Regions from separate parts of the Iodobacter arcticus genome, predicted to be linked through region 4. Evidence: predicted binding sites of a transcription regulator. Region 4 holds the regulator's gene; each other region holds the start of a gene.
What was found. Region 4 encodes FNR, which switches genes on or off when oxygen is low (the NO sensors DNR and NnrR bind a similar motif). Its sites were predicted from a motif close to TTGATNNNNATCAA; they were not measured.
Positions count from the first base shown of each region.

Region 1 (4,871 bases), on a different contig from region 4:
CCACTGAAATAGCGCAAAGCAACCCAAAATAATGATCACGTCGTGCATATTGGCAATCACTGCCGATACCGCGAAGCGCCATTCAAAGCGAATCGCTAAGTAAGCAATAATCCCCACACACACCAGCAAAATAGCCGTTGCGCCATGAGTAACCAGCTCACTCCCCACAGACGGGCCAATAAACTCAACTTTACGCAGCTCTACATCAGCGCGATCCGCTTTAAGCAGGTTCAGCACTTCGTTCGATAACTGAGCACTGGTTTTGGTTTTGATATTAGGAATACGCACCATCACATCGCGCGTGGTTCCCAAAGACTGCACCTGCGCTTCGCCGTACTTTAAACCCTCTACTTTTTCCCGAACTTGGTTTAAATCAACCGACTGGCTATAGCGCAGCTCCATCACCGTACCACCGGTAAATTCCACGCCCAGATTCAGGCCCTTCATCACCAGAAACGCGACCGCCAAAACAAAGGTTGCCAGCGAAATCGCCGTTGTGAGCTTGCCGTAGCTCATAAACGGGATATCACGCTTTATATGAAAAAATTCAATCATTGCGATGCACCCTTACACAGCCAGCGTAGAAACGCGACGGCCGCCATAAATGAGGTTAATGATGCCGCGAGATACAAACACCGCGCTATACATCGACGTTAAGATCCCGATGCAATGTACCCAAGCAAAACCACGTACCGCACCCGAGCCAAAAATCAACAGCGCTAGGCCAGCGATCAAGGTGGTGACATTGGAATCCAAAATAGTGGCAAAAGCATGGCTATACCCATTATGAATCGAGGCTTGTGGTGTCATACCGGAGCGCAGCTCTTCGCGCACCCGCTCGTTAATCAGCACGTTGGCATCAATTGCCATCCCCAGCGCTAAGGCAATCGCCGCGATACCCGGCAGCGTTAAGGTCACACCCAGTAAGGACAACATCGCCAGCAGGAACAATAAATTGGCAGCCAATGAAACCGTCGATACCACACCAAATACACGGTAATAGATCATCATAAAGATGGAGATCGCAAGAAAACCATATAAGGTTGAGTGAAAACCCTTGGTGATATTGTCTTGTCCCAGACTTGGGCCAATGGTGCGTTCTTCAACAATATTCATGGGTGCAGCAAGCGAGCCCGCGCGCAGTAGCAGCGCAGTATCGTTCGCTTCGGCAACGCCCATCGAGCCAGAAATCTGCACGCGGCCACCACCAATTTCAGAACGAATCACCGGCGCAGTAACCACTTCGCCCTTGCCTTTTTCAACCAGAACCATTGCCATGCGCTTACCAATGTTTTCTTTGGTCAGCGTTTTAAAGATGGCAGCACCTGTGGAATCAAGGCCAATATGTACCGCAGCCGAGTTTTGATCATCAAAGCCCGCTTGCGCGTCGCTGATATTATCCCCCGTCAGCTCTACTTCTTTTTTCAGCAAAATTGGACGATTCTGTCCATCGCTGCCGCGCTCGCTTAATAGCTCAAAGCCAGCAGGGACATTGCCATTCAGTGCATCGGTCATTTTGGCTTGATCGTCTTCCACCATGCGCACTTCCAGCGTGGCAGTACGGCCCAGAATATCTTTAGCCTTCGAGGTATCTTGCACACCTGGCAATTGCACCACGATACGGCCTTCACCTTGCTGTTGAATCACTGGCTCAGCCACGCCCAGCTCATTCACCCGATTATGCAGGGTGGTGATATTTTGTTTGACCGCGTCGGTTTTTAATTGCTGTAATGCTTCCGGAGAATAAGAAATGACAATCTTATTCTCACGTACATCAATCTGGCGCTGTAGCAAGACTTTGCGTAAAACTTTAACCGCTTCTTTGGTCGTTTCATCATCGCGCAGCTGCACTTCAACGCTGTCGCGGGTTGATACAATCCGGCCGTAGCGAATTTTCTTTTCTTTTAGCTCACGGCGTACATCACCTGCGGTTTTCTCTAAAGCTTTATCAACGGCAGCTTTCATATCCACTTCAAGCAAGAAGTGCACACCACCGCGTAAATCCAGTCCCAGAGACATCGGCTTAGCCCCGATCTTGGTCAGCCAAGACGGTGTATCCGACAAGAGGTTTAAAGCCACGCTGTAATCATCGCCCAGCTTAGCTTGTAACAGCTCTTTAGCCTTTAACTGGATTTCCGTATCTTTAAAGCGAAATTTCACCGAATTGCTATCAAGGAGCACATCTTCGGTTTTTACACCGGCGCTCTTTAAAATGGCTTCAGCACTTTGCTGCAGCGCGGCGTCTACCTTCACCGTGGCACGAACGCTGGCAATTTGTACTGCCGGGCTTTCACCAAACAGATTAGGCAGGGTGTAGAGCGTTGCCAAAGCAACGGACAGAATAATTATTAGGTATTTCCAAAGCGGGTAGCGATTCATGGCAGGACCCAGAAATGCACAAAAGGCGGTGCAGTTGTTAGCACAAACTGCACCGCCTTATTGGCTTTACTTGTTATTTTTAATAGTGCCTTTTTCCAAACGCGCTGCAATTGCAGCACGTTGGAACAGGATTTCTACGCCATCAGCTAATTCAAGAGTGACATATTGCTCGTTCACCTTGGTGATGCGGCCAGCCATACCACCACTGGTAACCACTTCATCGCCTTTAGCCAGAGCAGCCAGCATGGCTTGTTGTTCTTTAGCGCGTTTTTGTTGTGGACGAATCAACATAAAGTAGAACAAAACAAAAATCACGATCATAGGAAGAAAAGACATAAAGTCCATTCCTGCCGCAGGTGCGGCGCCTGTTGCATACGCGGGTGCAATGAACATATCGGGTTGGTTCCGTGTCAATAAAGCAAAGCGGCCCATTCTAGCGGGTGAACCACACAAAATCTACCCAGCTTTTTTGCTTGCCGTCATCAAAACCGCTTTAAAACCGCATGTCCTGCATTTTGACCTAGGCAACTTTGCTTTTTACGAAAATAAAAGGGAACTTTAGCCAAACAGAATAGTCGGCCAGATAAAAGCGAATCATCAGCAGCCCCTAGGATAAAGAAAAACAGAGGCTTGCCGCACAAAACCGCCACTTAACACATCATTTACTTGGCCCAGAAACGCTCCAGCCAGCTTTTTTTATGCCAGGTTGCTTGTGCTCCGCGGGATAAAAAATGCTCGGTATAGCGCTTATCGCCTTCCATAATATGATTGGTCAGCCAGTTTCTTAAAAAATGCATCAATTCAAAAGTAACCGCCTCGCCCCCTGCCAGGCGAGCTTGCAGGCTATTCATTTGCTTTATTAAATCTTCATGATGTTGCTTATGTGCATCGTAATCGGGGTAGCCTAAAATACGCATCAGGCTTTCTTCTACCGTAAAGTGCGTCCGGGTGTAATCGGCAAGGCGCCCCAGAATAAGCACCGATGCCTCGCTGCCATGATGCAAGCGAATGGCATCATGTAGCTCATTAAGTAAATCGATCAACACCTTGTGCTGCTCATCAATTTCCTGAATACCAACCGACAACTCATCGTTCCACTCAAAAAATACTGACATTTCGCGTCTCTCCCTGACTGTTTAGAAAGAATTTTGCAGATAAAATGTCATCTAAATATTGAGCCATATCAATATTTAAATAAGCCTAGGGAAAGCCTGAATAAGGTTTAAGCCTTGGGTTTCCTAAATAAAAGCAAGCCTGATGCGCCCTGCAAAATACTAACAAGGCCTTATTTGCGCTTTGCAGGGGCACTATAATCACCAGAACACTGCAAAAACGTTCTCAAAAGAAGGCGGGAATGCGACAATACCGCCGAGAATCTCTATTAGGTAAGCAAAATGCCCTGGCAAGAACTACGCATCACCACTGAATCATCCCAAGCTGAACGCTTTTCTGACGCACTTTTTGATCTGGGTGCATTGTCTGTCAGTGTGGAAGACGCTGCCGCGGGCACTGATGCAGAAAAGCCGATCTTTGGTGAGCCGGGTGAGCCGGTCGATCAGATGTGGGAAAACAGCGTGGTGCTCGCCCTGTTTGACGAAGACATTGATACCCGCCTGATTGTCATCGCGGCGAGTAATACATTGAAATTAGCCGTCCCACCCTACGATGTGGTGCGTGTGGAAGAACAAGACTGGGTGCGCCTCACCCAATCACAATTTAATCCGATTGCTATTTCTGATCGCCTCTGGATTACCCCTACCTGGCATGAATGCCCTGATGCAGGCGCAATCAGCATTCAGCTCGATCCGGGCCTGGCTTTTGGTACGGGTAGCCATCCAACAACACGCCTTTGCTTAAAATGGCTAGATAGCCATCTTGCTGGCGGTGAAAAGCTGCTGGATTACGGTTGTGGCTCTGGAATTTTAGCCATTGCGGGTATGAAGCTTGGCGCAGCTTCTGCGGCAGGGGTCGATATCGATCCACAAGCGATGACCGCATCAAGACAAAATGCGGAGCAAAATGCGGTTGAAGTGCAGTTTTACTTACCCGATGCAGAGCCAGCAGACACTTATGATGTGGTGATTGCCAATATTCTGACTAATCCCCTCAAAGCCTTAGCGCCTATGCTGGCTGCAAAAGTGAAAACAGCTGGCCGCATCGCTTTATCGGGCATTCTGGCCGAGCAGGCAGATGAGGTAATCGCCATTTACAGCCAGTGGTTTGCCATGAATGCGCCGCAACAGGAAGACGGCTGGGTGTGTTTGTCAGGCATTCGTAAATAAATGAACGATATTACCCGTTGCCCAAACTGCCAAACCGCTTTTCGTGTAACGGAAGCGCAGTTGCAAGCCCACCGCGGCAAGGTTCGCTGTGGGCGCTGCGCCTTTGTCTTTAATGCCAAAGAATGCATTGAAAGCGAGCAGGTCGCAGAAACGATCAGCACGCCCACTATGGCTACTGCAAAGCCACAGGCTGCACAGATCATCACAGCC
Region 1 is NZ_JBHTBQ010000027.1:152,588-157,458, forward strand. Features, by position in the region: gene secF (protein translocase subunit SecF) at 1-552, opposite strand, end outside; gene secD (protein translocase subunit SecD) at 568-2,379, opposite strand; gene yajC (preprotein translocase subunit YajC) at 2,446-2,715, opposite strand; gene ACFQNF_RS13525 (bacteriohemerythrin) at 3,042-3,494, opposite strand; gene prmA (50S ribosomal protein L11 methyltransferase) at 3,774-4,661, shown strand; gene ACFQNF_RS13535 (DUF3426 domain-containing protein) at 4,662-4,871, shown strand, end outside.
Region 1: the regulator FNR is predicted to act here: its motif matches at 3,553-3,566, upstream of ACFQNF_RS13525 (bacteriohemerythrin).

Region 2 (4,871 bases), on a different contig from region 4:
GGCAAATCACGTCGTAACGACCTTGAATAATCACCGCTGGCAGATGGCGAATTTTGCCCACCTGTTGCACCAATTGGTCTTCTGCCATAAACCCAGCATGGTACATATAATGCGCCTCTAAGCGGCCTAAGCTAGTGCAAACGGCATCGGTTTCAAACTGAGCAATCGTGCTGCTTTGCGGTTCTAAAAATAGACAACTTCCTTCGTAACGGCTCCAACTGCGGGCGGCGGGCAGATAGACTGCTGGATCATCATTAAAGAGGCGCTGACTATAGGCTTCGAGCAAGTTGTCTCGCTCAGACGCTGGAATTTGCGCGGCGAATTCGGCGTGGACTTCTGGGTAAAAATGGCCGATGCCATTCACAAACCAATCCACCTCGGCCTTGGTACAGAGAAAAATCCCACGCAAGATAAAGCCTAAACACGCTTCAGGATGCGCCTCACCATAGGCCAGCGAAAGAGTGGAACCCCAAGAGCCGCCAAACACCAACCACTGCTCTACATCCAACATCTGACGCAAGACTTCGATATCGGCGATTAAATGAGTGGTGGTGTTATTGCGATACTCGCCCAAGGGCGTCGATTGCCCTGCACCGCGTTGATCAAATAGCACAATGCGGTAATAGGCTGGGTCAAAAAAGCGGCGATGCATGGGTGAAGTACCGCCACCAGGGCCACCATGCAAAAACAGCACCGGCACGCCATCTGGATTACCGCATTCTTCCCAATAAAGGGTGTGCACATCATCCACGGCCAAGCGGCCACTGCGGTGAGGTTGAATTTCTGGAAACAATAAATCGCTCATTCAAATCCCTTACTGAATTTTTAAAACCCCAATATTCTCGCCCCTTGGTAAAAGATAAACGACAGCACCCAAGCAAGTAATAAAGAATAGACCACAGAGAAAGTCGTTAGCGCTACGCTATTCGATTCCTTGCGCATGGCCGCAATAGTAGAAACGCAGGGCACATAGGTCAATGAAAATAGCATAAAGCTATAAGCCGATACCGGATCAAGCACGATAGATAAATGATGCGCCAAGGCAGGGCCATCTTGCCCGGCAATCACCGCCAGCGCGCCAAGCACCACTTCTTTGGCCACAAAGCCAAACATTAAGGCAATCGATAGCTCAGCCTGAATACCGATCGGTGATAACACTGGCTGAAAGAACTCAGCAATCATGGTGGAATAACTGTGTTGTGGATTTGGATAATTACTCAGCAGCCAAACCAAGACCACGCCGATCACAATCATGGTCGTCGCCAAGCGTACAAAGCCTGCCGCCTCGCCCCAGCCGCGTAAAAATATTTGCCGCAGCACAGGAAAGCGATAAGGCGGCAGCTCTAGCGTAAACGGCTCAGTCGATTTAAAGCGGCCACGCAGCAGGAGTGCCGTGCCCATAGAGATAAAAATACTCGCAAAATAGAGTGATAACAGCACCCAAGGCGCTTGCAGCGGGCTAAACAGCGCGCCGGTTAAAAACAGAAAAATCTGTAAACGCGCCGAGCAAAGCGAAAATGGAATGGCCAGCATCGTCAGTAAACGTGCCTTTCTATCCCTTATCACCCTTGTTGCCATCAGCGCAGGCACATTGCAGCCAAAGCCCATCATCAGCATCACAAAGCCGCGCCCATCCATGCCAAGCCGCGCCATCAGGCCGTCCATCATAAAAGCCGCACGCGAGAAATAACCCGAGTCTTCGATAATCGCCATCAGGCAAAAGAACAAAAAAATAATCGGAATAAACGTCAGTACCGTGCTGAGCCCATCGTACACACCATTCACCAAAAGCCCCGCTAAAAATGGCGGCCATGTGGCTGCAGCAGGCACAAGTGCTGCCTGTTTAAACCATTCCAAACCATCGCCTACCGCATCTTGCAGTGGCACGCCCAAGGCGTAGGTCAGCTGAAATAGACAAAACATCATCAAAACAAAGATCGGCAGGCCCAGCCACGGGTGAAGAATCCAGCGATCTAACATAGCGCTTGGGCCTGGCGCTAATACGGCAGGCCGTTCGATAAAACGCGCATAGAGGCGCGCCTCTTCATCATGCAGGGTTTCAGAACGTGGCGCTGCGGCCAAATCAATTTGCCGAGGCGGCTGATGGCTGATCAAGCGATTCAAAGCGTCTTTAAGCTCGCTGATTCCTAGGCCATGTTTGGCACTTATTTTTAATACGGGGCAAGCTAATTGCTCGGCCAGCCCTTGCACATTAATTTGCACCCCTGCTTGCTTGGCCTCATCGCTCATATTGAGCGCAATAATCAGCGGCGCGCCTAGCGCTTTGAGCTGTAAAGCCAATACCAGTTGCCGATCAAGCTGCGTTGCATTGAGCACCAAAAGAATGGCATCTAACTCAGTTTTATTGAGAAACTCCTGAGCAAGGCGCTCATCCTCGGCCCCACCACTTAAATCATAAATCCCCGGCAGATCGACCATCTGCACCATAGAGCCACCGAGCAAAATACGGCTAGAAGCTAATTCCACCGTTAGCCCCGGCCAATTGGCTGTACGCGCTGTGCCCCCCGTAATACGATTAAATAAGGTCGATTTACCGGTATTGGGCATCCCTACGAGGGCAACGCGTTTCATGCGAGCACCCCATGCTCAGCAAGCAGAGAATTCGCCTCTGGCAAAAGCGCCACCACAATCCGCCTTGCGGCATCGAGGCGCAACATAAACTCGGTGCTGCCACACTTAAGTTGCAAAGGCCCGCCTAAGCATCCCCGTCGAATTACCTCGATCTCGCGATCAGCATGCAGGCCTAAAGCCGCCAGACGCTGAGTTAGCTCGGCGCTCAGCTGGCTAGAAATAATTTTGGCGGGGGTAAGAGAAGGTAAATCGTAGAGAGTCATGATGGCGGCAATGAGAATGGTTTTTCTTACACTTATCATCTGCCGCATAGAGAGCAGCGTCAATTCCAAAGCCACCCAAGCTTGACCTGTATCAGCTCCAAAGCTGAGGCAAATAATTACACGCCCCTATGTTACTCAGCAAAACCCAAACCTTGAACCACGGAGTTTCACGGAAGAAAGTATTCTTTAAGAAAAGCCATTTATTCTGTTCTTTTAAGCGTCTTCAAATCCTGAAGTCTGTCATTTCTCGCCACTAGTGGTATAGACCTTCAGAGCCTCGTTGAAATTCGCCAATTAAAGGGCATAAAAAAAGCCATGCAGTGCATGGCTTTTCTCTTTGGCGTTAAATATTACTTACGGCCAATCGCTCGCCAGCCGATATCACTACGGTATTGCGCGCCTGCAAATGAAACGCCTGCCAAGATTTGATAAGCGCGTTTTTGCGCCATTTTAAAGCTATCGCCAAAAGCCGTAACGCAAAGGACACGACCACCGGCGGTGATGGCTTCACCTTGTTCGTTAAGCGTAGTACCCGCATGGAAAACATGGCCGTCTTCTAAGGCCACCGTTGGTAGGCCTGAAATTAAATCGCCTTTACGCGGGGTTTCCGGGTAATTAGCCGCAGCCATCACCACGCCCATTGCCACGCGTCTATCCCATTCGGCTTCGATCTGATCCAGCGTGCCATTCACACCGTGCTCGAGCAGGGTGACAAAATCGCTTTTTAAACGCAACATAATCGGCTGGGTTTCAGGGTCACCAAAACGGCAGTTATATTCGATGACTTTAGGATTGCCCAAAGTATCGATCATCAGGCCAGCGTACAAAAAGCCGGTAAACACAGAGCCATCTTTAGCCATACCTTGCACGGTAGGCAAAATCACTTCGCGCATCACTTTGGCATGTACATCAGGCGTCACCACAGGCGCTGGGCTATACGCGCCCATGCCACCGGTATTTGGGCCTTCATCGCCATCCAGAAGGCGTTTATGATCTTGGCTAGAAGCCATCGCAAGCACATTCTTGCCATCGACCATCACAATAAAACTGGCTTCTTCACCGACCAGACACTCTTCGATCACCACCCGAGCGCCCGCATCGCCAAATTTATTATCCGACAGCATGGAATCAACCGCAGCGTGTGCTTCATCCAGCGTCATTGCTACGACCACGCCCTTGCCAGCCGCTAGGCCATCGGCCTTGATGACAATCGGTGCGCCCTGCGCCTTGATATAAGCGTGCGCTTCATCCGCACTGGCAAAGGTCTGGTAAGCCGCTGTGGGAATGCCATGGCGCTGCATAAAGGCTTTGGCAAAATCTTTAGACCATTCCAGCTGTGCGGCGGCGCGGGTTGGGCCAAATATTTTTAAATCTGCAGCGCGAAAAGCATCAACCACACCTTGCGACAAGGGTGCTTCTGGCCCCACAACGGTAATGGCAATATTTTCTGCTTTAGCAAATTCGATCAGCTCGTCAATGGCCGTGATATCAACGTTGATCAAGTCTTTTTCTAATGCCGTGCCTGCATTGCCCGGAGCGACAAATACTTTGCCAACGCGCTGCGACTGCGCAATTTTCCAAGCCAGCGCATGCTCACGACCACCCGAACCAATTACCAAAATATTCATTAATTTATTTCCTGTTAATCGAATTCGTAGCGGCCAAAAACATAAGCCACATTGCCATTATTCAACTGGCCATTCAGCCTTGGGATAAAGGTGCCAATCAAAGAGGCCTTGCCGTAGCGAACCGATGCAATAGGCAAAGGCGCAGGAAATGGTATTCCACCGACCACATCTTGACGTGAAATAAGCTGTAAAGACACTCCCAAGCCCGCTGATAACTCCCCAACAATCGGCCAATACCAAAGACGCATATAGCCAACCTGTAGTTGTGGCTGATTATGCGAATCAGCAAAAATCATCCCGTAGATAAATTCCTGATTATTGTTTTCATCCGTAATACGCTTACCCAAGCCGCCACCGTAAGCAAACTCCTGAAAGTCTTCAAGCTTGT
Region 2 is NZ_JBHTBQ010000004.1:173,940-178,810, reverse strand. Features, by position in the region: gene pip (prolyl aminopeptidase) at 1-805, opposite strand, end outside; gene feoB (ferrous iron transport protein B) at 826-2,592, opposite strand; gene ACFQNF_RS02290 (FeoA family protein) at 2,589-2,903, opposite strand; gene purD (phosphoribosylamine--glycine ligase) at 3,206-4,483, opposite strand; gene ACFQNF_RS02280 (hypothetical protein) at 4,498-4,871, opposite strand, start outside.
Region 2: the regulator FNR is predicted to act here: its motif matches at 2,937-2,950, upstream of ACFQNF_RS02290 (FeoA family protein).

Region 3 (4,871 bases), on a different contig from region 4:
GAAATAAGCAAAAAACTCAAGGCAAATCCCCCTCAATCCCCCTTTTTCTAAGGGGGAAGCAAAACCAATACCTTAAGTGAACGGCATTAAGGCTAAGACTGATGTTTTTAATGGTTTTGCTTAGGCAAATAGAACGGCTACGGGCAGCGCAAACGCCGCGATCCGTGCTTATCTACCATATTTAACGTAAAATCGCTCTTTTGCTTTTTTGTAGCCCTTACAATGACTGATTTAGTACGCGAAGTAGGCCGTCGCCGCACCTTCGCCATTATCTCCCACCCTGATGCGGGGAAAACGACGCTCACCGAAAAGCTACTTTATTTCTCGGGAGCGATTCAAAACGCCGGTACGGTTAAAGGTAAAAAAGGCGGCAAGTTCGCCACTTCCGACTGGATGGATATCGAAAAGCAACGGGGTATTTCGGTAGCATCCAGCGTGATGCAGTTTGATTACCGCGATCACGTTGTGAATCTGCTCGACACCCCGGGCCACCAAGACTTCTCTGAAGACACTTACCGCGTGCTCACCGCCGTAGATAGCGCCTTGATGGTGATTGATGCGGCCAAGGGAGTGGAAGCGCAAACCATCAAGCTTTTAAATGTCTGCCGCCTGCGCAATACGCCAATTATTACGCTAATGAATAAGCTCGACCGCGAAGTACGTGATTCGCTTGAGCTATTAGACGAAGTAGAAAGCGTGCTGGAAATCCGCTGCGCGCCGATTACTTGGCCAATCGGCATGGGTAAAACCTTCCGTGGCGTGTACAGCATTCTTACCGACACCGTATTGCTATTCACACCTGGCAAAGGCCCGCTGGATGAAGTCGAAATCATTGAAGGCCTAAACAACCCGCGCCTCGATGAATTATTTCCGCTGGAAATCGAAAACACCCGTATGGAGCTAGAACTCGTACGCGGTGCTTCGCATCCCTTTGTGCTGGAAGAGTTTTTATCGGGTGATCTAACGCCAGTCTTCTTTGGCTCGGCGATTAATAACTTCGGCATTCGTGAAATCTTGAACGCGCTGGTTGATTGGGCACCGTCCCCAGGCGAAGCGCATGCCACCGTTCGCACGGTCAGCCCTACCGAAGAAAAATTCTCGGCCTTTGTGTTTAAGATTCAAGCCAATATGGATCCAAAACACCGCGACCGGATTGCTTTCTTGCGCGTGTGTTCGGGTGAATTTACCCGTGGTATGAAATTCAAGCATTTGCGACTGAATCGTGAAATTGCCGCCAACTCGGTCGTCACCTTTATGGCGCAAGGCCGCGAGCAAGTAGAAGAAGCTTACGCTGGCGATATTATCGGCCTGCCCAATCACGGCAATATTCAGATTGGCGATTCATTCTCTGAAGGCGAATTGCTGGCCTTTACCGGCATTCCTTACTTTGCACCCGAGATGTTCCGTATTGTGCGCATCAAAAACCCACTGAAGATCAAGCAATTGCATAAAGGCTTGCAACAGCTGGGCGAAGAAGGCGCGGTACAGGTATTCAAACCACTCAACGGCTCAGACTTGATTCTGGGTGCAGTGGGCGTGCTGCAATTTGAAGTGGTTGCCTCCCGCCTTGCCAATGAATATGGCGTAGAAGCGGTGTTTGAGTCCACCACCATTTTCACCGCACGTTGGGTGAGCTGTGATGATGCAAAAATACTGGAAGATTTTGAAGACCAGTTAGTCAACAATCTGGGGCGAGATGCCGCACATAGCTTGGCTTATCTTGCAACAAGCCGGGTGAACCTGCAGCTCACCCAAGAGCGGTGGCCCAAAATTGTGTTTCATGCAACCCGTGAACATGCCGTTACCTTGTAAATATTCAACTCAACAGCGCCGCAATATGGCGCTGTTTTTTTTTGCAATTTATGCTCCGCTTTTATCGGGCAAAAGTAGTCAACTCTATACAAGCTACAAACCCAAGAACTTGACTTAGATTAAGTTTTTGCGCCAAACATCGGACTAGGATGGATGCATTGGAAACGACAAAATCGCTTTCAAACAGATCAAACTTAAAGCGTGTCTTTATAAGACATGCACGGTAACAGGGTCTTGAGGCCTATAGGAGCATCCGCTATGAACGCACCAGAAAATCATCTGCATCTTGACGCTTGGCGTGGATTTAAAACAGGCGAGTGGCAAGATAAAGTCGACACTCGTGGCTTTATCCAACTCAACTACACGCCTTACTTGGATGATGATCGCTTCCTCGCTGGCCCGACCGAACGCACTACCCAGCTTTGGACTGAGCTTTCTGCCCAGCTTAAAGAAGAACGTAAGCGTGGCGTATTAGAAGTATCTACCCATGTTGGCGCATCAATTACGGCTCACGGCCCTGGCTATATTAATAAAGATTTAGAAACTATCGTCGGTGTTCAAACCGACAAACCACTGCGTCGCGCCATTATGCCGAACGGCGGTTTGCGCATGGTGCAAAACGGCCTTGAAGCCTACCACTTTGAAATGAACCCAGAAATTGTAGATATCTTTACCAAGTACCGTAAAGATCACAATATGGGCGTATTTGATGCTTACACACCAGAAATCATGGCTTGCCGTAGCTCGGGCGTCATTACCGGTTTGCCAGATTCTTACGGTCGTGGTCGTATTATTGGCGACTATCGTCGCGTTGCACTTTACGGCGTTGATTTTTTGATTGTTGACAAAAAACGCGAAAAAACCGAGCTCAATGATGTTCCGTTTACCGAATCAGTGATTCGTTTGCGTGAAGAGTTGTCCGAGCAAATCAAAGCGCTGGGCGAACTCAAGCAAATGGCAAAGTCTTACGGCTTTGATATTTCCAAACCAGCCACTACCGCTCAAGAAGCCATCCAATGGCTGTACTTTGGCTACCTTGCTGCCACAAAAGAGCAAAACGGCGCGGCGATGTCGATTGGCCGCACATCCACCTTCCTGGACGTGTATATCCAACGCGATTTGGTCGAAGGTCGCATTAACGAATCGCAAGCCCAAGAATTGATTGACCATATGGTCATGAAATTGCGCATTATTCGCTTCTTGCGCACACCAGAATACGATGATTTATTCTCTGGCGACCCAACATGGGTCACAGAATCGATCGGTGGTACAGGCCTTGATGGCCGCACACTGGTCACGAAAACCAGCTTCCGTGTTCTGCACACTCTGTACAACCTTGGACCGGCTCCAGAGCCTAATCTGACAGTATTGTGGTCGACTGCTTTCCCGCAAGGCTTTAAAGAATTTTGCGCGAAAGTTTCGATTGATACCTCAGCCATCCAGTACGAAAACGATGACTTGATGAACCCTAAATGGGGTGACGATTACGCCATCGCATGTTGTGTTTCAGCCATGGCAGTCGGTAAGCAAATGCAATTCTTTGGCGCACGGGTCAACCTTGCCAAAGCCATGCTCTATGCGATCAACGGTGGTGTGGACGAAAAAACCGGCAAAGTAGTGGCCAATGGTTTTGAACCACTCAAAGGCGACGTGCTCAATTACGATGAAGTGATGACTAAATACGATGTGATGCTGGATTGGTTGGCAAAAACATACGTGACTGCACTGAACTCGATTCACTATATGCACGATAAATACTCGTACGAACGCATCGAAATGGCGCTGCATGATCGCGATATTCTGCGCACTATGGCTTGCGGTATTGCGGGTCTGGCGGTTGCTGCTGATTCGCTTTCAGCGATCAAGCACGCAAAAGTATCTGTGATTCGTAACGAAAAAGGTATTGCTGTCGATTACAAAATCGAAGGCGATTACCCTGCTTACGGCAATAACGATGATCGCGTTGATGATATTGCAGTGTGGCTGACAGAAACATTCATGAACAAGATCAAGGCTCAGCCTGTGTTCTATCGTGACTCCATGCCAACGCAATCGGTACTGACCATTACCTCTAATGTGGTTTACGGCAAAAAAACAGGTAACACACCCGACGGCCGCCGTTCAGGCACACCGTTCTCCCCAGGTGCTAACCCAATGAATGGCCGTGACACTAATGGCTTTATCGCTGCCGGTTTCTCGGTATCGAAAATCCCATACGAAGCCGCGTTAGATGGTGTGTCTTGGACCGCATCCATGACGCCTGACGCACTAGGCCACAACGCAGCAGATCGCGTTAAAACATTAGCGGCTTCGATCGATGGCTTGTTTGGGCCACACGGCGAAGAATGCTCTACTTGCCTAGATAAAGATGCCGTTGATGAAAAAATGGACCAACTCTTTCATCTAAACATGAATGTATTAAACCGTGACACCCTGCTGGACGCGATGGAGCACCCAGAAAACTACCCACAACTCACCGTGCGTGTTTCTGGCTATGCAGTGAACTTTGTGAAGCTGACTCGTGAACAGCAAATGGACGTAATCAGCCGTACATTCCACGGCAAGTGTTAAAGGGATAGTAGGGTGGGCACGATAAACCCCTGTGCCCACACCCTACTCGCTGACCAATCAATCCAAAAGCATACTCACCCAAGGAGCAGCCCATGGCACAACTATTTCACCTTAATATGAATGTGTTAAACCGAGACACCTTGGTTGACGCAATGGAAAACCCAGATAAATACCCACAGCTCACCGTGCGTGTTTCTGGCTATGCAGTGAATTTCGTCAAGCTCACCCGTGAGCAGCAAATGGACGTGATTAGCCGTACTTTCCACGAAAAGACCTAATACTGCATATCACTGCAATGTAGATCTACCCAAAACGGATCATTAAGCGCAGGCTTAATGATCCGTTTTAACGTAAAAAAACAATTAAAATAATCACTGGAAAAAAACATGAAATCGACTAAGCCACCAGGGGAAATCATCCCTATCTCTTTTGATACCCAGCACCACCAGCAAGGCTTTGTGCATTCAATTGAAACCGGTGCGGCCGTC
Region 3 is NZ_JBHTBQ010000015.1:57,278-62,148, reverse strand. Features, by position in the region: gene ACFQNF_RS10255 (peptide chain release factor 3) at 223-1,812, shown strand; gene pflB (formate C-acetyltransferase) at 2,071-4,383, shown strand; partial or broken gene ACFQNF_RS10245 (glycine radical domain-containing protein) at 4,488-4,661, shown strand; gene pflA (pyruvate formate-lyase-activating protein) at 4,770-4,871, shown strand, end outside.
Region 3: the regulator FNR is predicted to act here: its motif matches at 1,922-1,935, upstream of pflB (formate C-acetyltransferase).

Region 4 (4,871 bases):
GGGCCGGATTACATTCGCCCTGTAGCGCCTGTTGCCAGTGTGGTGGGTAGCCAACCTGCGGATGTGGATACACCGCAATGGGCCAGTTACTTTAGCGATCCTGCTTTGCGTGCGGTGATTGAAAAAGCACTGGCTAATAACCGCGATTTAAAAATCGCCACGGCCAGAATCGAAGAAGCCCGTGCCTTGTATGGTATTCAGAAGGCGGATTTTTTGCCTTCAGTAAATGCCAATGGCTCGGGCAATATCAGCCGCAACAATCCAGACGCTGATATCAGCCGCCGCTATGAGGCTAATCTGGCGCTGCTCTCTTACGAGGTGGATTTCTGGGGCCGTGTGCGTCGTTTAAGTGAAGCGGCCAAGGCCAACTATCTGGCAAGTGAAGAGGCGCAGCAATCGGTACGCAGCACGCTGATTGCCGATGTGGCCAATAGCTATTACAGCGCTCAAGCCCTACAGACACGCAGCAGCTTTGCCGAGCAAACCGCTACGGCGCGGGCCGAAAGTTTGCGGGTGGTGAAGCGCCGTATGGATGTGGGCGTGGCTAATCGCCTTGATCTGTTGCAGGCCGAAGCAGCTCAAGATAGCGCAAGCAGCGATCATGCGGCTTTAGCCCGGCAATCTGTCAATGCGCAAACTGCGCTCGCTGTTTTGGTGGGTGAGGCGGTGAGCCTGCCTGCGGCCAATTTAAATGCGGAAGTCGTTCAGTTGCCCAGCGGATTAAACTCTACCGTTTTGCTCGAGCGCCCAGATGTGCGCGCTGCGGAGCAAAAGCTGGTTGCAGCTAATGCCAATATCGGTGCGGCTCGCGCGGCCTTCTTTCCTAAAGTCACTTTAATGGGCAGCGGCGGTGTGATGAGTAATGAGCTGGAGGATTTATTCTCTGGCGGCAACCGTGCATGGAGTTTTTTACCGCAAATCAGCCTGCCGCTGTTTGATGGTGGACGCTTGCGTGCTGGCGCTGATATTGCGGAAGCCCGGAAAGTGATTGCCGTGGCTGAATACGAAAAAACCATTCAGCTGGCGTTTAAAGACGCCGCCGATGTGTTATCTGATCAGGTATGGTTGAGTAAGCAGCTAACAGCCCAGCAACGCCTTGCTGATCGGCAGGAGCAGCGCCTGAAACTTGCAGAAGCACGCTATGCATCAGGCTTGTCGGGCTATTTGGATGTGCTGGATGCGCAGCGTGAGTTTTACGCGGCCAGCCAGGGCCTGATCGAAACGCGTCGTGCTCGTTTAGCTGCATCGGCACAAGCGTTTAAGGCTTTGGGCGGGAAGTAATACGCGCTAGTTGATTGGTTTTATAAGCGAACAGCCCCAGTTGGGGCTGTTTTTTATTGTTTGATAGATCAACTGTTTGGCTGATGATGAGATGCGGGCGTGTTTGCACGGCGAAAAAACTGCATTAAAAATTGCGCTAGCGCAGCTGCTGGCTCTTGATGCTCTGGCAAACTGAAGGCGCTGAGCTGTGTGTGCAGTGCTTGAAAAGATCTATTTTCTGCCAAAGCTAAATATTGCTGGCAAAGCGGGGCGATGGCTTGCCATTGTGCGGTTTGCAGCTCGGCTAGCTTACTTAAATCAGCTTTGGGTGATGGCTTGCCATTTGGAAAGATGACTTTCCAGCTTTCAATAAGGGGCTGCATCATGATGTGCTGTAGCAGCGCCAAAAAGCTGGCTGCGCCTTTGCCGCCGGCATGCAGCCAGCTGTTGCGACCTGCCGGGGCTAAGGCATCGAGCAGAGGGGCGGCAAGCTGTAGGGCTGTGTCGTCGCCGCTGGCGGCCATCATCCAGCCTAATTGTGCGGCGCACTGAGGCTCGCCAATCAGGGCCAGATCAATATGATGCCAGCCTTGTGCCTGCGCCCATTGAGCGCTTTGCAAATAGCCTGCTAAATCAGCATGGCCTGCAGAAATAAGCAGGCCATTGTGGGGTAAAGAGGGGATTTGCGATTGCATATCAAGCGGCAGCAGCATGAGCTGTGCCATTTGCAAGGGTTTAAGCCGAGATTGCAATGACTCTAGAATGGCCGCTGGGGCAAGAAATAAAACAGGGCCATTGAATAGAGTCATAGTGGCTTATTGTTGGCAGTTGTTAATCAATTGTTTGAGTGCCTCAGGATTGAGAATTTCAATCAAGCGGTTTTGCACTTTAATTAAGCCGTTCTCTTGGAATTTTGATAATGAGCGGCTCACGGTTTCAAGCTTAAGGCCTAAATAGCTGCCGATTTCTTCACGCGTCATGCGTAAATGAAAGCTGCTGGCAGAATATCCCCGAATGGCAAAGCGTTGAGATAAATTTAGCAAGAAAGCCGCAATACGTTCTTCTGCTTTCATATTTCCCAATAAAAGCATCACGCCATGATCGCGCACAATTTCGCGGCTCATCATTTTATAAAGATGATGTTGCAAGATCGGGATGCGGCGGCTGAGTTCTTCCATATCAGTAAAAGGCAGCTCGCAGACTTCGCTGTCTTCTAAGGCAATGGCATCACAGGTATGCAGATCAGAGCTAACCGCATCCATGCCCATGAGCTCACCGGTCATATGAAAGCCGGTGACTTGCTCGCGACCATCTTCAGAAATTACGCTGGCTTTAAAAAAACCTAAGCGAATCGCAAACAGGGAGCGAAATGGCTCTCCTGCACGGTAGAGCGCTTCACCGCGCTTAATCGGCTTGGCTTGGGTAATTAAGTGATCAAGCTCGCGCATTTCATCAGCGGAAAGACCAATCGGCAAGCAAAGCTCACGCAAACTGCAATTAATGCAGCTTTGGCGCAGGTGCTTGAGGCTAAGGTCACGTACTGGAATATGAGATGTCGGTGTCATTGGGCGTTTCAATTCAGTGTTTTAAGATATCCATCACTGCAAGTTATTTCCGGTGCAGATATTGATATCGATCAAGGTTATAAAAAATGAATCTAGGCAAGCTGCACTCATATGATAAATAAGGATAAAACAGCATGCTTCAAAATAATGTTACGGTCTTACAGCCACTTGATTTTGATCGAAACTTGATAAGCCAACACAGCGGGAAAGGGCCAAGGTATACATCCTACCCCACTGCGGATCGATTTGCTGTAATGGATGCAGATCGCTATGAGCAAAGTGTGCGCCAGCAACAGCCCGGTATTGGAATAAAACCGCTGTCATTGTATTTTCACTTGCCCTTTTGCAATACCATTTGTTATTACTGCGCCTGTAATAAAGTCATTACAAAAGATCAGGGTAAAGCGGATCAATACCTCGATTATCTACTTAAAGAAGTAAAAATACAGGCCGCATTATTAACTAAGCGTGGCAAGATTTCTCAGTTGCATTTTGGCGGCGGCACACCCACTTTTCTGAGCGATGCACAATTAACGCGATTAATGGACGGTATTCGTCATTATTTCGATTTAAAGCCTGATGGCGAGTTTTCAATTGAAATCGATCCTCGCAAAGTCAGTGCGGCGACTGTGGCATTGTTAGGGCAAATTGGCTTTAACCGCATGAGCGTGGGCGTGCAGGATTTTGATCCGCAGGTGCAAAAAGCGGTGAACCGGATTCAAACCGAGGAAGAAACCAGAGCGGTGATTGATGCCGCACGTGCCAATGGCTTTAAGTCCGTGAGTATTGATCTGATTTACGGCTTGCCGCATCAAACTCAGGCCCGGATGTACCAGACGATTGAGCGTGTCCTCACTTTGCGCCCAGATCGGCTGGCCCTGTATAGCTATGCCCATTTGCCCGAGCGTTTTATGCCGCAAAGACGCATTGATGCTGGGCAGCTACCCTCAACAGAGGGTAAACTCGACATCTTGCAAAGCAGTGTGAATCAGCTTCTTGCCGCGGGTTATATCTATATCGGCATGGATCATTTTGCTTTACCTGATGATCCGCTGGCAATTGCTCAAAGAAGAGGGCAGTTGCATCGGAATTTCCAGGGTTATTCAACGCATGCCGATTGCGATCTGATGGCTTTTGGTGTGTCAGCAATCGGCAAAGTGGCCAATTGTTTTGCCCAGAATGTAAAAGATTTAGATGCTTATTATCTGGCCTTAGATAAAGATCGTTTGCCGATAGAGCGTGGCTTGATGATCACACACGATGATTTTTTGCGTGGCTCGGTGATTCAATCTTTAATGTGCCAGTTTGAATTGAGTTTTCAGCCTGTAGAATTGGCTTATTTGATTGATTTTAAAAGCTATTTCTCTGAAGAGCTTGCTTTGCTTATGCCGCTTCAAGCTCAGGGTTTGCTTGAGGTGAGAGACGATTCAATCATTGTTAGTCCTAAGGGGCGTTTTTTGATCCGCTCGATTGCCATGGTTTTTGATCGCTATTTGCGTCATGCCCCTCGCGCAGGGAGCTATTCTAAGTTGATATAAACTAATGCTGGAATTAGATTTTCTTGCTTTGTTTTTAGCCGGTTTATTAGGGGGCGGGCATTGTGTTGGAATGTGCGGTGGTGTCGTTGCCGCCTTTAGTTTGCAGCTCCCAAAGGGCCCACGCTGGCATTACCATTTGGGGTTTAACCTTGGTCGCTTGCTGGGCTATTGCCTGATTGGTATGCTTGCGGGCTTGCTAGGCTCTTTGTCTGTGTTGCTTTCATTACAAAGCGTGAAAAGCGGCTTGTTTATCCTTGCCAATTTATTATTGATTTTGCTTGGCAGTTATATGGCGGGCTGGTCATCTATTATTTTATTGCTGGAAAAAGCCGGGCGCCCTTTATGGCTTAAAATTCAACCTTATATGCGGCTATTTTTACCGATAAAAAGATGGCCGGATACGCTGATTGTAGGGGCTTTGTGGGGATGGTTGCCCTGTGGTTTGGTTTATACCGCTTCTTTAAACGCACTTGCCAGTGCCAGCCCCTGGTACGGTGCTTTAATTATG
Region 4 is NZ_JBHTBQ010000044.1:190,100-194,970, reverse strand. Features, by position in the region: gene ACFQNF_RS18420 (efflux transporter outer membrane subunit) at 1-1,281, shown strand, start outside; gene ACFQNF_RS18415 (hypothetical protein) at 1,350-2,069, opposite strand; gene fnr (fumarate/nitrate reduction transcriptional regulator Fnr) at 2,076-2,825, opposite strand; gene hemN (oxygen-independent coproporphyrinogen III oxidase) at 2,960-4,363, shown strand; gene ACFQNF_RS18400 (sulfite exporter TauE/SafE family protein) at 4,368-4,871, shown strand, end outside.